Regions from separate parts of the Solwaraspora sp. WMMB335 genome, predicted to be linked through region 1. Evidence: predicted binding sites of a transcription regulator. Region 1 holds the regulator's gene; the other holds the start of a gene.
What was found. Region 1 encodes HrcA, which represses chaperone genes, less so after heat shock. Its sites were predicted from a motif close to GGTTNGCACNCTCNNNNNGAGNGTGCNAACC; they were not measured.
Positions count from the first base shown of each region.

Region 2: a site for HrcA is predicted at 3,142-3,172, ahead of ACN27F_RS13810 (FmdB family zinc ribbon protein). Genes of this name have one in related genera too.

Region 1 covers NZ_JBMHMF010000001.1:6,397,529-6,404,940, reverse strand. Annotated here, with positions in the region: gene ACN27F_RS27565 (PhoH family protein) at 1-50, opposite strand, end outside; gene ACN27F_RS27560 (histidine triad nucleotide-binding protein) at 274-624, opposite strand; gene ACN27F_RS27555 (16S rRNA (uracil(1498)-N(3))-methyltransferase) at 676-1,422, opposite strand; gene dnaJ (molecular chaperone DnaJ) at 1,459-2,592, opposite strand; gene hrcA (heat-inducible transcriptional repressor HrcA) at 2,663-3,685, opposite strand; gene ACN27F_RS27540 (DUF4870 domain-containing protein) at 4,072-4,665, shown strand; gene hemW (radical SAM family heme chaperone HemW) at 4,723-5,949, opposite strand; gene ACN27F_RS27530 (enoyl-CoA hydratase-related protein) at 6,004-6,777, shown strand; gene ACN27F_RS27525 (hypothetical protein) at 6,853-7,412, shown strand, end outside.
Region 2 covers NZ_JBMHMF010000001.1:3,226,872-3,234,283, forward strand. Annotated here, with positions in the region: gene ACN27F_RS13800 (diguanylate cyclase) at 1-2,336, opposite strand, end outside; gene ACN27F_RS13805 (5-formyltetrahydrofolate cyclo-ligase) at 2,422-3,087, shown strand; gene ACN27F_RS13810 (FmdB family zinc ribbon protein) at 3,197-3,568, shown strand; gene ACN27F_RS13815 (hypothetical protein) at 3,573-3,758, opposite strand; gene ACN27F_RS13820 (hypothetical protein) at 3,891-4,292, shown strand; gene ACN27F_RS13825 (Fur family transcriptional regulator) at 4,447-4,866, shown strand; gene ACN27F_RS13830 (oxygenase MpaB family protein) at 4,880-5,743, shown strand; gene ACN27F_RS13835 (RecB family exonuclease) at 5,736-6,689, opposite strand; gene ACN27F_RS13840 (MarC family protein) at 6,750-7,364, opposite strand; gene ACN27F_RS13845 (PHP domain-containing protein) at 7,412-7,412, opposite strand, start outside.

The DNA.
Region 1 (7,412 bases):
GTGATCTTGGTCTGCACCCGGGCCTGCCCGGGAGGTGGAGTGCCGGTCATGGGTCGGCCGTGGCGGCCTTTCGCACCTGCTCTCGTTGTCAGCGCCGCGGCCGGGGTCGCGGCGGGCGGTATGCATCCCATCGTATCGGCTCAACGCCGCACGCACCGTCTCCATTTCCCCGACGATCTTGGACTCATCGAGAGCATTTATCCAATTTGTCCAATGATTTGCCCAAGATCGCCGGAGAGACGGCGGGAGGTCGGAGGGACGGCTGGGGCGGTGTCACCGGACGAGCATTGGACCGAGCGGGGCGCCGCCGACGACGTGGGCGTGCACGTGGAACACCTCCTGGCCGGCGTACCGGCCGGTGTTGAAGATCAACCGGAAGCCGTTCGCGCCCAGTCCTTCGGCCTGAGCCACCGTGGCGGCCGTGGCCAGCACCTCACCGGCGAGTGCGGGATCGGCCGTGGCGAGCGCGGCCACATCGGTGTGGTGCCGCTTGGGGATGACCAGCACATGCGTCGGCGCCTGGGGGTTCAGGTCCCGGAACGCGACGGTGTTGGGGCTGGTGTGCAGCAAGGTGGTCGGCAGCTCGCCGGCCGCGATCCGACAGAAAACACAGTTGTCACTCACGTCACGTGATCGTAGAGGCAGTGGTGACGGGTCTACCAACGGGCGCGCGAGCTACCAACGGCCGAGTCGCACCGCCAGCACGGCGAGCGCCGCGACACCGGCCGTCGAGGTGCGCAGCACCGTGTCCCCCAGCCGCACCACATGCGCGCCGGCCCGGGTGAAGGCGGCCAGCTCAGCGTCGTCGATCCCGCCTTCGGGCCCGACCACCAGCAGGATCTCGCCGCTGTCGGGAAGGCGCGCGGTAGCCAGCCGGTCGGCGGCCGACTCGTGTAGCGCGAATGCGGCGCCGGTGACGGTGGCGATCCGGGCGGCGACCGCCGCGGTCGACGCGGCCGGCTGGTCGTCGGTGCCGCCGATCGCCGGTAACCAACAGCGGCGGGCCTGCTTGGCGGCTTCCCGGGCGGTGTTCACCCACCGTTGCCGGGACCGGGCTCCCCGATCGTCGCGCCAGCGGGTCACCGACCGGGCCGCCGCCCAGGGCACGATCTCGTCGACCCCGACCTCGGTCATCGCCTGGACGGCCAACTCGCCGCGATCGCCCTTGGCGACACCCTGTGCGACGACCAGCCGGGGATCGGGCGGGGCGGTCCTGGTCACCTGGAGAATCCGCAGGTCCAGGCTGTTGCGGGTGACCGTGTCGACCACCGTGTTGGCGATCCCGCCCCGGCCGTCGGTGAGCAGCAGCGGTTCGCCGACGCGCAACCGGACCACGGCGGCGGCATGTCGCCCTTCCGGCCCGTCGAGGGTGTACGTCGGCCCGGCAGGCACCTGGTCGACCAGGAACAGCGGCGCGCTCACGGTCGGCCGGGCCGGTCAACGCTCACTGGCCGGCGCTCACGCGTGGCCGTTGAACGCGTCGCGCATCCGGGAGAAGAACCCGCCCTGCTTGCTCAGCTCGGCCACTTCCTCGCCCCGGGACTTGGCGAACTCGCGCAGCGTCCGCTCCTGATCGGCGTCGAGTTTGGTGGGCGTACGCACGTCGAGGTGCACGTACAGGTCGCCTCGACCGGTACCGCGCAGATGCGGCACACCTCGGCCACGCAGCCGCAGCGTGGCACCCGGCTGGGTGCCGGGCTTGACGTCCACCGGCTCGTCGCTGTCCAGAGTGCGGATGGTCAGCCGGGTGCCCAGCGCCGCCGCGGTCATCGGAACGGTGACCCGGCAGTGCAGGTCGTCGCCCTTGCGGGAGTAGACGTCGTGCGGCCGCTCGTGGATCTCGACGTACAGGTCACCGGCGGTGCCGCCGCCCGGTCCGACCTCGCCCTGCTGGGCCAGCCGGATCCGCATGCCGTCCTCGACGCCGGCGGGGATCTTGACGGTGAGCGACCGCCGGGTACGGACCCGGCCGTCGCCGCCACAGGTCGGGCAGGGGTGCGGAATCACCGTGCCGTACCCCTGGCAGGCGACGCAGGGGCGGGACGAGACGACCTGGCCGAGGAAGGTGCGCTGCACCGACTGCACCTCGCCGCGCCCCCCGCACGCCTCGCAGGTCGCCAGATGGGTGCCGGCGGCGGTGCCCGCCCCGGAGCAGGTCGTGCAGATCACCGCGGTGTCGACGGTGATCGGCGCCTCGACGCCGAACGCCGTCTCGGCGAGGTCGAGTTCCAGTCGAAGGATCGCGTCGGCACCCGGCCGGGTGCGCGAACGCGGCCCACGGGAACCGGCCGCCGCGCCGAAGAAGGCGTCCATGATGTCCTGGAAACCGACGAATGGTCCGGCTCCACCCGGGCCGCCGCCCGGCGCGCCGCCGGGGGCGAGCGGATCACCGCCGAGGTCGACGATCTGCCGCTTCTGGTCGTCGGAGAGCACCTCGTACGCGGCGGTGATGTCCTTGAACTTGTCGGCAGCCGCCGGGTCCGGATTGACGTCCGGGTGGTATTGCCGGGCCAGCTTCCGATAGGCCCGTTTGATGTCTTCGGCGGAAGCGTCCCGGCTTACGCCGAGGATCCCGTAATAGTCCTTGGCCACTGCGTCTGGTGTCCTCATGTGTCAGTCTCGCGTGTGCAGTTCGCCGGGTAGGTCGGTATTTGCTCGCCGGTCAGTTCTGCGCCAGCAGATCACCGACGTAGCGTGCCACGGCTCGGACCGTGGCGATGGTGCCGGGGTAGTCCATCCGGGTGGGGCCGAGCACCCCGAGGCCGGCCACGATCGTGGCGCCTGGGCCGTATCCGGTGCTGACGACTGAGGCGGCCCGCAGGTTGTCGATCTCGTTCTCGTCGCCGATGCGCACCCGCAGTGTGCTTGGCTCGGCCTCGCCGATCAGCTTGAGCAGGATGACCTCCTCCTCCAGTGCCTCCAGTATCGGACGCAGGGAGCCTTGGAAGTCGAGAAGTCCCCCCCTGGCCAGGTTAGCGGTCCCGGCCAACGCAATGCGCTCCTCGTGCCGCTCGACCAGAGTCTCCAGCAACACCGTGGACAGCGTAGTCATCGCTGGTCGCAGCGCCGGCGACGCCTCGTCGACCAGTGCCTGGACCAGCGGCGGCGTGTCGGAGAGCCGACATCCGCCGAGTTTCTCGTTGGCGAGCCGCCGCAGATCGGTCACATCCTCGGCGGAGATCGGTGCGGGAAGTTCGACCAGCCGCTGCTCGACCCGGCCGGTGTCGACGATCAGCACCAGCATCAGCCGGGTGGTCGAAATCGGCACCAACTCCAGGTGACGAACAGCGGACCGGGACAGGCTCGGATACTGCACGACGGCGACCTGCCGGGTGAGCTGGGCGAGCAGCCGGACGGTCCGGTGCACCACGTCGTCGAGATCGACCGCACCGGCCAGGAAGCGCTCGATCGCCCGCCGCTCGGCCGGGCTGAGCGGTTTGACCCGGGACAGCCGGTCGACGAAGAGCCGGTATCCCCGGTCGGTCGGCACCCGCCCGGCGCTGGTGTGCGGTTGACGGATGTAGCCCTCCTCCTCCAGCACTGCCATGTCGTTACGAACGGTAGCCGGCGAGACGCCGAGTTGGTGCCGCTCGACCAACGCCCTGCTGCCGACCGGCTCCTGGGTGGCGACGTAGTCCTCGACAATTGCCCGGAGCACGTCGAGCTTGCGGTCGTCGAGACCCACCTTCCACCCCCTCCGATGTCGGCAACCCGACACTGCCGACCGGGCCGGACACGGACCGAGTCACGACCGGGTCATCGTGTCGGCGCGTCACGAACCGGCGCGGGCCCCGGTCCGGGTGCTGGCACTCGCCGGCCGTGAGTGCCAGCATACGTCGCCCGGGACGGTGAGGCGATGATCGGTTTCCGGGACCAGGTGCCGAATAGGGTCAAATATGATCAGAATTGGCACCCCGATGCCGGGTGTGATCAGCCGATCACGTCAAGCTCACGCAACAGGCCGTCGACCGGTCCGCAGCCGCCTTCCGGCCAGGACAAATCGCCGTACGCCAGCAAATCATCGGCGGGGCTAGCTGGCATGTCTTGATTCGTCCCCCTACCGTGTCGGACATGACTGAACCACCTCGCCCACCAGGGGAAAACGGCCCCGGCGGCACTCCGCCGGATCCGACCTCCCCGCCCCCACCCCCAGGGTCCTACTCGATGCCGGGCGAGGCCTCCTCTCCCGGATACCACCCGCCGCCCGGCGGCGAGAGCCCACCGCCGCCCGGCGGGTATCCGCCGCCTGGGGGCTACCCGCCGCCGGGTGGCGGATACCCACCCGGCGGTCCGGCGTACGGAGGTCCACCCCCGGCCGGCTATGCCACGAACGACGAGAAGACCTGGGCACTGGTCGCCCACTTCGGCGGCGCGCTCGGCGCGTTCATCAGCTTCGGTCCGCTCGGTTTCGTCGGTCCGCTGATCGCCTACCTGGCCAAGGGCCAGCAGTCGCCGACGGTGAAGGCGCACGCGCTGGCCGCGCTCAACTTCCAGATCCTGTGGTCGGCGATCGCCTTCGTGATGCTGTTCGTCAGCTGGTGCCTGCTGTTCATCCCGAGTCTGGTGGTGTTCGCCATCCAGATCGTCTTCGGGATCATCGCTGGCGTCAAAGCCAACGAAGGCAGCCTCTACAAGTACCCGATGTCGGCGAACTTCATCAAGTGATGCCCGCGTGGCCCCGGCGTCGGCTCGCCCGGCCCGGGGCCACGCCGGTCACGCCGGTCACGGCAGCAGGTCACGGACCACCGCGTCGGCCAGCAGTCGACCACGCAGCGTGAGTATCGCCTGTCCGGCGGCCAACGCCTCCGCGTCGAGCAGGCCGGCGGCCGCCGCCCGGCCGGCCGCCGCCCGGCCGCTGGGTGTCAGCTGGTGCGTCGGCAGCCCACTGACCAGTCGCAATCGCAGCATTACCGCCTCGACCCGCTGGTCGGCGTCGGTGAGCAGTTCCCGGCCGTGGCCCGGCGACCGCCCGGCCGCCAGCCGGCGGGTGTACTCGGCCGGGTGCTTGACGTTCCACCAACGCACGCCGCCGACGTGGCTGTGCGCGCCCGGACCAAGTCCCCACCAGTCACCACCGGTCCAGTAGAGCAGGTTGTGCCGGCACCGCCCGGACACCGACCGGGCCCAGTTCGACACCTCGTACCAGCCGAAGCCGGCCGCGCCGAGGGCGGCGTCGGCCGCAAGGTAGCGGTCGGCCGCCACGTCGTCGTCGGGATAGGGCAGCTCCCCGCGACGCATCCGGGCGGCCAGCGCGGTGCCCTCCTCGGCGATCAGCGCGTACGCGCTGACGTGATCCACACCCGCCGCCACCACCGCCGCCAACGAGGCCGCGAAGTCCTCGGCGCGCTCCCCCGGCGTACCGTAGATCAGGTCGAGGTTGACGTGCGCGAAGCCCGCAGCCCGCGCCTCCTCGGCGGCGCGCACCGCCCGGCCGGCGGTATGGCGGCGGTCCAGCACGGCGAGCACCGCCGGTGCGGCGGACTGCATGCCGAGCGAGATCCGGGTGTAGCCGGCCCGGCGCAACGCTCCCAGCGAGTCGGGGGTGACCGACTCGGGATTCGCCTCGGTGGTGATCTCCGCGCCGGCCGACAGACCCCAGGTCCGGTCGATCGCGTCGAGCAGCCGGGCGAGATCGTCGGTAGGCAGCAGCGTCGGCGTACCGCCGCCGACGAAGACGGTGTCGACCCGACGGGGCGGCTGCGGTGCGAGGACCTTGGCGGCCAGTTCGAGCTCGGCCAGCACGGCCTGCAGATAGTCCCCGGTCGGGACGGCACCACCCAACTCCGCCGGGGTGTAGGTGTTGAAGTCGCAGTATCCGCAGCGCGCCGCGCAGAACGGCACGTGCAGGTACACCCCGAACCCGTGCCGGCCGGCACCGGCGGTCAGAGCGGACGGGGGCAACGCGCCGTCGGCGGGCACCGGTGCACCGGCAGGAAGCGGACCTGGCATGGCAACTAGTGTGCCGGCATGGACGAGCCCCGACCCAACAGGTCCACGCAGCCCATGATCGGTACGGCCACCGCCGGCGGGATCGCCACGTTGACCCTGGACAGCCCGGCCAACCGCAACGCGCTGTCCACGCCGCTGATGACCGAGTTGCTGGCCGCGTTGGCCACCGCGACAGCCGACCCCCGGGTACGGGCGGTGGTGCTCGACCACACCGGCCCGGTCTTCTGCTCCGGGGCGGATCTGAAGGAGACCGCGGCCGCGTACGCCTCCCGGCAGGTGCCGGTCGCGATGCTCGGTGACGTCCTGGCAGCCGTCTGGGAATGTCCGAAGCCGGTGGTGGCCAAGATCGCCGGCCCGGCTCGGGCCGGCGGGCTCGGGCTGATCGCCGCAGCGGACATCGCCATCTGCGCCGAGACCGCCACCTTCGCCTTCACCGAGGTCCGTCTCGGTGTCGTCCCGGCGGTGATCTCGGCCACCGTGCTACGCCGCCTGCAACCCAGGGCGGCCGCACGGCTCTACCTCACCGGTGAGGTCTTCGACGGAGCGCGCGCCGAGCAGATCGGCCTGGTCACCACGGCGGTGCCCACCGACCGGCTCGACGCGGCGGTGGCCGAGTGCTGTGCCGCACTGTGCCGCGGCGCACCGGGTGCGCTGACCGGCACCAAGCAGTTGCTGAGCCGGGTACCGGCGGCCGGGGTGCGTGCCGACGTCGGGCCGCTGCGCGAGTTGTCGACCGGCTACTTCCTGTCCGACGAGGGCCGGGAGGGAGTTCAGGCGTTCCGCGACAAGCGTGATCCGTGGTGGGTACCAGCCGCGCAGACCGGGTAACCCAGGACCGACCCGGCTCGGCTGGACGTTGCATCCGTCACTGGTGTACCAAGGGTCCCAGCACTTCGCTTGGGGGTGACGGTGCGAGCTCGGACCATGGTGGCGTTGGCCGCTGTGCTGGTGGTGGTCGCCCTGCTCGGTGGGGCCGGACTCGGCCGGTGGATCGGCCGGTTCTCGTTACCCGGCGCAGGGCACGGTTGCACGGTCGAGCTGCCCGAGACGCTGCCCGGTGCCGGCACCGGGCAGCTGCGGCGGGTCTCGCTCGATCCCGAGCAGATGGCGCACGCCGCCACGATCGCCGCGATCGGGGTACGGCGCGGGCTGCCCCCGCAGGCGGTGGTGGTGGCGCTGGCGACCGGCTTTCAGGAATCGAAACTGCGCAACCTCGCCGGCGGGGACCGGGACTCGGTGGGTCTGTTCCAGCAGCGGCCCAGCCAGGGATGGGGCACGGTGGAACAGATCCGGGACACCCGGTACGCCACCAACGCCTTCTACACGGCCCTGGAGCGGGTTCGCGGCTGGGAGGACATGCGGGTCACGGATGCGGCGCAGGCCGTACAGCGATCGGCTTTCCCCGAGGCGTACGAGAAGTGGACCGACGAGTCACAGGTGTTGACGCTGGCGCTGCTCGGTGC
Region 2 (7,412 bases), 3.2 Mb from region 1:
CGGGGTGCGGATTCGGCGACCCGGAACGTGTCGCGGCCAGCGGCTTTCGCCGCGTACAGCGCGTCGTCCGCGGCGTCGAGGACGTCTCCCCCGCTAGCGGCATGATCCGGATAAACGGCGATACCGATCGATACCGTGACGGAGATCGTGGTACGTCCACGGCCGGTCGGGCCGGCGTGCGGCTCGACCCGGATCGGGGCTTCCCGTACGGCCGCACAGAGCCGCTCGGCGACGATCAGTCCACCGCGTACGTCGGTTTCCGGCAACAGCACGACGAACTCCTCACCGCCTTGACGGAAGGCCAGATCGACTTCGCGGATCTCGGCCCGGATCCGGCGGGCGAACTCGACCAGGACGCTGTCCCCGGCGGCATGCCCGTACGTGTCGTTGACGTCCTTGAAACGGTCCAGATCGAGCACGAGAACAGCGAGCATCCGACCGAACCGGTTGGCCCGCTCGATTTCCCGGTGGATCGACTCCCGCAGGTGCCGGTAGTTCCACAACCCGGTGAGCGGGTCGGTCACCGACAGCCGCTCGGCTTCCTTGTGCATCCGGACGTTGTTCACCGCCACCGCCGCGTGTCCGGCGAAGGTACGCAGGGTCATCAGGTCGGCGTCGTCGAACTCGTCCCCGCCGAGCCGGTCGTAGACGGCGAGCACCCCGAATGCCGCCGGGGCGGCGGCAGCCGGGCGGCGGACGGACTGCCGGGTGGTCTGCGGATCCGATGTCTCGACGCTGGCGGCTCCGGCATCCTCGCTCCAGTCCGGGACCGAGAACGGGACCGCCACATAGGTCCGGCAGGCCGGTTCGTACGCCGACAGCGCCGGACCGTCCCGCTCGATCCGGCCCCGCCTCGGCTGACCGCTGAGCGCGACGGTGCCGAGCAGGCCAGTGCCGAGGGGAACCTGCAGGTCACCGCCTGAACTGTCGTCGTTGCCCTGGCCCGCACCGGCCGCCTGCGGGCCGGGGGTCGCGCCACCCGCGCCACCCGCGCCAGTGCTGCCGGCAGCCCCGGATACCCCGGATGCGGTCGATGCCCCCGGTGTGGCGGATACTCCCGACGCGGTGGATGGGGCGGGTGCCACGGTCCGGTTCGAAGTCTGCCCGACCAGAACGCCGGCGGCCGGGTCGAGGACCAGCACCGCGCCGTCGCGGGCACCGGTTGCGGCCAGCGCGGTCTGCAGAATCACCCGCAGGATCCGTTGCAGGTCATGGGTGCTCGACAGGGTGTCGCCAAGGATGGTCAGTTGCCCGCGCAGTTGGTCCCGGCTCGCGGTCAACGCCTGCACGTACGACTGCGCTTCCCGGGTCATCCGGTTGAAGATGCCGGCGAGCTGGCTCACCTCGTCGGATCCGCGCACCGGCACCCGGGCGGCGAGATCGCCGTCGACCACCCGGCTGGCCGCCTCGGCGAGCTCGGCCAGCGGTGCGGTCGTCGATCGGGCCAGCCACCAGGCGGCGACGACCGCGAGCAGTCCGGCCAACACGACGGTGGCGACGAGCATGGCGTACAGCCCGGACAGTTGCTCACGTGGCGTGGACAGCACCATCGACAGTGGTTGACCTGGCCCGGGACCGATGCGCCGGACGTGCCGACCGCCGTCGATCCAGATGCTGTCACCGTCAGCGAGGCCACTGACGGTAGCCAGCACGCCGCTGCGAGTATTTGCCGATTCGGTGCTGTACACGACCTCCGTGCCGGCGAAGTCGCGCAGCACCGTGACCGCTACTCCGCTGGAGTCGGCCAGCCGGGCGACGAACTGGGCATCGAGCAGTTGCGCCGCCGTCACCCGGCCCAGGAAGGCGCCGTCGGCGTCGCGGATCTCGACCTCGGCGGCGACCGCGAGAAGCACGGCAGACGGATCCGATGACGCGCTGGGAGCAGGCGATGCACTGGGAGCAGGTGACGCGCTGGGAGCAGGTGACGCGCTGGGAGCAGGTGACGCGGCCGACGGTTCCGGCGAACGTGCGGTGGCATCGCCGGTGCCACAGCTGAGCCATGGCTGGGCGAGGTCCTCGCCGGTGGCGGCGATCGGCGACCCGTCCGCCGCGCTCACCGCCACGGCCGAGGCGAGCCCACGCCGCACCGCTTGCTCTGCGGCGGTGCGCAGCCGCCCAGGTTCGGACAGCAGCGCCACTGAGCCGGCAGTGGCCTCCAGCCGGGCGCAGAGCGCGCCGATCGAGGTACGGATGCTCGCCGTCGCCAGGTCGAGGCGCTCGGCGGAGCGGCTTTGCCCGACGGCGGCCACGGTCGCCCCGACGAAAAACGCTCCGAGGAGGACCGGTCCGAGCACGACCGACAGGAAGGCGGTAGTCAACCGTCCACGCAGGGTCACGCTTCCCCCAGAGAATTCTGCACCTCGATGGTGCGATGCTGACACAGCTCAGATGATCCGCAGCGATGGCCACCAGGAGTGTTGGGTGTCGGATTTACCCGATAGAGCAACTGACTGCTCGCTGACCAAGGACAGACTCCGTACTGCCATTCTGGACCGGCGGCGCAAGCTGGGCGAGCGCCAGGTCACCGCAGCCCGGATCCAGGTTCAGGCGACGCTGCGGGAACTGGTGCGTCACACTGCCACAGTGCAGGTCGCGGCGTACGTACCGGTGGGCCGCGAGCCGGGCGGACCGGATCTGCCGGCGCGCCTCGCCGAGCTGGTCGGCAGGTCGGATCAGGTACTCCTGCCGGTCCTGCTTGCCGACGGTGACCTGGATTGGGCCGCGTTCGGCGGGCCGGTGGGGCTTCGCGGCACCGGGCACGGGCTGATCGAACCGACCGGCCCGCGACTCGGACCCTCGGCGGTTGCCGACGCCGGCCTGGTGGTGGTGCCGGCACTCGCCGTCGACACCCGCGGCGTACGACTGGGACGCGGCGGCGGCTCGTACGACCGGGCGCTCACCCGGGTGTCCAGCCACGTCCCGGTCGTCGCGCTGCTGTACGACGGCGAGATTCTCGCGGAGGTGCCGGCCGAACCGCACGACCGTCCGGTGACCGCCGCCGTCACCCCGGCCGGGCTGCGTCGACTGCCCGCAACGTCGGTCCGGGGCCGGCCCCCGCCCGACCGAGGCTGGCCGCCATCGCGGTAGTCAAGGTGAGCCGCTGCACACTTCTGCTGGACGTAGTGGCCTCCGATGCCGCACCATTGGCACTCGAATAGGTTGAGTGCCAGACGGCCGGCCAAGTTCGGAGGAGACCGTGCCTACCTACCAGTACGCCTGCACCGAGTGCGGACACCAGCTTGAGGCGGTGCAGTCCTTCACCGATGAGCCGCTGCAGGAGTGCCCGTCGTGCACCGGGCGGCTTCGCAAGGTCTTCAACTCCGTCGGCATCGTGTTCAAGGGTTCCGGCTTCTACCGGACCGACTCCCGCAACGGGGAGGGCAAGGGCACCGCCAACGGTGCCAACTCGTCGGAAAAGTCGGACAAGAAGGACTCGTCGACCACGAAGCCCTCGACCGGTTCGAGCGAGTCCGCCGCATCGAGCAGCACCACGTCGAACGGCAGCGGCACGGGTGGCTCGACCACCACGGCCAAGGCACCGGCGGCGGCGAACTCGGCGAGCAGCTGAGCCGTCAGTCCCAGTGCGGCGGGCGCTCGGCCAGCAGCCACTCGTCGTCGCCGACGCGCTCGCCCCAACCGCGATCGGTGTCGTCGCTGGTCTGCTCCGGCAGCAGCGGCCCCCCATCGTCGCCGAGATCGACGAACCGGTCGGCGTCACCGGTGCGGTCACCCGGCCGGGAATCGTCCAGTCTGCGCACGGTGTCAGGCTACTCCCGGCGAGGTTACTGCGGCGGCGGCGCTGGCGCGCCCGCTGCCGACGCGGGCCTTCACCCACCGCCCGGACAGCGGAGAGCGGGACGCCCACCCGTGTTCCGGTAGCGTCGATCAGCGTGACGAACGATGACGGCCGGGCGGGCGACGCGGGCGACACTGGCGACGAATACTGGCAGCGACCGAGCCCGCAGGCCACCGGCGACGAGTTCGGCGCGGGCCACGGCCACGGCCACCGTCACGGCACCGGTCGCCGCGACGCCGGGCAGGACCACGCCGCTGCCGGTGCCGACCCGGCGAGCGGCTACTGCGGCCCGCCGGTCGGGACGCCTCCGCCGCCGGGCTGGCGCCCACCGCTGGTCGTCAACCCCGCACCGCCACGATCGCTGCCGGCTCAGGACGCCGCCGCGCTCGACGAAGCAGAACGCGGCGCCCGTACCGTCACCTACGGTGTCGGCATGATCGTCGGTGCAGTAATGATCGTCCTGGTTTGTCTGCTCTGCTCCAGGTTGCTGTTCTGAGATCCGGGCGCTGTCACGAGGTCCGACCGACCATGTTCCGCCGCCCGACCGACCATGTTTTGACGCCCGACCGACCAGCAGCCGGTTGTGGCAGCCGCCACGATAGCCGTGGCTCTATCTTGAACAGCGCTCACCTGCGTGTTTCGATGAACGGATGGCGGCAGAAGAGCAACTGCGTAGCCGGGGGCTCAGAGTGACCCGGCCACGCCTGGCCGTGCTCGACGTGCTGTCTCATGGCGGCCATCGCGGCGTCGACGAGATCGCCCGTGAGGTACGCGACCGCATCGGCTCGGTGTCGACCCAGGCAGTGTACGACGTGCTCAACGCGCTGACCCTGGCCGGGCTGGCCCGACGGATCGAGCCGGCCGGCGGTGCGGCCCGTTACGAGGCCCGCACCGGAGACAACCATCACCACGTGGTGTGCCGCGACTGCGGACAGGTCGACGACGTGGACTGCACCGTCGGGGCCGCTCCCTGCCTGGAGCCGAGCACCACCCACGGGTTCGCGATCGACGAAGCCGAAGTGACGTTCTGGGGACTCTGCCCGGCATGCCAGGACGGTCGCGCCCGATGACCGCCGGTGCGCGATGACCGGATCGACCGACGATCTGGGGCTGTTCGGTCCGGATTCCGTCACCTGGCGGGTGCACGACGAGCCGATCCTCGTCGTGGCCGGGCTGCGCTCGCTCTACTTGCAGGCGCTGCATCCGCAGGCCATCGCCGGGGTCGCGCAGAACTCCGACTACCGGTCGGATCCGTTCGGCCGGCTACTGCGCACTTCGAGCTACGTCGCGACGACCGTGTGGGGCACCATCGCCGAGGCCGAAGCCGCCGGCGAACGGATTCGCCGGCTGCACGCGCGGCTGCGGGCGACCGATCCGCAGACCGGCGAGAAGTTCCGGATCGACCACCCGGATCTGCTGCGCTGGGTGCACGTCGCCGAGGTGGAGTCGTTCCTGACCACCGCGACCCGGGCCGGTCTGGCGCTGAGCCCGGCCGAGGTGGATCGCTACTACGCCGAGCAGCGCCGCAGCGCCGCCCTGGTCGGGCTCGACCCGGCCGGCGTGCCGGGCAGTGCCGCCGAGGTCGCCGCGTACTACCGTGACGTCCGTCCGCAGCTGCGGATGACCAGGCAGGCTGCCGACACCGCCCTGTTCCTCACCGCACCGCCGGTGCCAGAGCAGCTGGGCCTGCCGTGGCGGCTCGGTCTCGGCTTCGGCCCGCCCCGGCTGGCGTACCTGGGGATCGCCGCCACCGCCGCCGGCCTGCTGCCGACCTGGGCCCGCCGGATGTACGGCGGGCTCGGTCTACCGGCGGCCGGGCACTGCGCCGCGTTGTCTGCCCGCAGCCTGCGGCTGGCGCTGCGGGCCGTACCCCGCGACCTGCTGGAGGGGCCGATCCGCAAGGCGGCTCGGGCGAGGGTGCAGCGGCTCCGGCAGCCGGTCACCTGACGGCGTCGCCGGTGCCACCGGTCCGCTCAGCGTTGCCGCCCGACAGCAGCCGATCGACCGCAGCCCACTGCTGATGCTCGGGATACTCCCGCCCGGCCGGACAGATTCGCCGGTAGTCACACCAGCCGCAGAGCGGGCCGGCCGTGGTGGGGAACGCCTCGTCCCGATCGGTCCCGGCCGCAACCGCCCGCTCCGCCGCCATGATGTCCCGGGCGGTCGCCTCCGCCCGGGCGACCTGGCGGGACAGCGATTCCGGTGTGTGTTCATAGGCGCTCACCGAGCCGGACGGCAGGTGGTGCAACTCGACCCGCCGGCACGGCCGGCGGAACACCCGTGCGCTGGCGTACGCGTACAGGGCCAGCGCCTGCGAGCCGCGGGCGTCGTCGACGGTGAGCCCGCTACGACCGGTCTTGTAGTCGACGACGACGGCTTCGGGACCGTCCGGGCCCGGCCTGGCGTCGATCCGGTCGGCCCGGCCGTTGAACGCCAGCACTGCCGTCTTGACCGCCACCACCCGTTCGACGCCGAGCGGTTCATCGGCTGGGTCGACCGACGACAGGTAGCCATCCAGCCAGCGCACCGCCTGCCGGTACGCGGCGCGTTCCTGCGTGTCGTCGCGGTAGCCGTCGCGCACCCACGCGCCCTTGAGTAGCGGCACCACCGACTCAGGCCGGCGCTGCCGGGCAGGTTGGCTGAACCAGCCACGGAGCGCGGTGTGCACGCTCGCGCCGAGCGAGTTGTGCGCCCAGGGCGGTCCTTTCGGCGGCGCCGGGCGGTCGAGATAGGTGTAACGGTAACGGCGGGGACAGTCGGCGTACGCGGCTAGCTTGCTCGGCGTGCAGACGAACAGCCGCTCGGGCATGCCGGCGAAGCCGAGTTGTTCGGCCTGCCCGCCTGGGGAGGGACGGCTTGGCACGACCCCGATCCTGCCATCCCGGTCGGACATCGCCGCTACCGCACCCGGCACGGTCGGCGCCACCAGTGGAATTCGGCGTTTGGCCGCCGGTCAGGCGCCGGACGCATAGGAGCGTACGAAGGCCGCCACCGCGTCGGCGATCAACTGGACGGCGATGGCCGCCAGCAACAGCCCGGCGATCCGGGTGAGAACCTCGATGCCGCCGGGGCGCAGCACCTTGACGATGATCCCGGAGAACTGCAGCGTCAGCCAGACCACCAGCATGACCGCGAGAATCCCGGTGGCGATCGCGAGGTGGTCGGCGACCGTCCCGGCACGCTGCACGAACAGCATGGTGGCCACGATCGCGCCCGGCCCGGCGAGCAGCGGCGTGCCGAGCGGGACCAGCGCGATGTTCGACGTCGACTGCTGACCCGGATCGTCGGCCTTGCCGGTCAGCAGTTCCAACGCCACGAGCACGAGCAGCAGGCCGCCGGCGGCCTGCAGCGCGGGCAACTCGATGTGCAGGTAGGCCAGCAACGTCTGGCCGGCGACCGCGAAGACCACGATGACTCCGAGCGCGAGCGCCACCGCCTGCCAGGCGGCCCGGCGCCGCTCCCGCAGCGGCAGCGCGCCGGTGAGCGCGAGAAAGATCGGCACCATTCCGGGCGGGTCGGTGATCACCAGCAGGGTCACGAAGACCTCGCCAAAGAGCGTGACATTCACCAGCTCACGGTAGTGGGCAGCCGATCCGGGCGGTCGGGCCACGGCGGT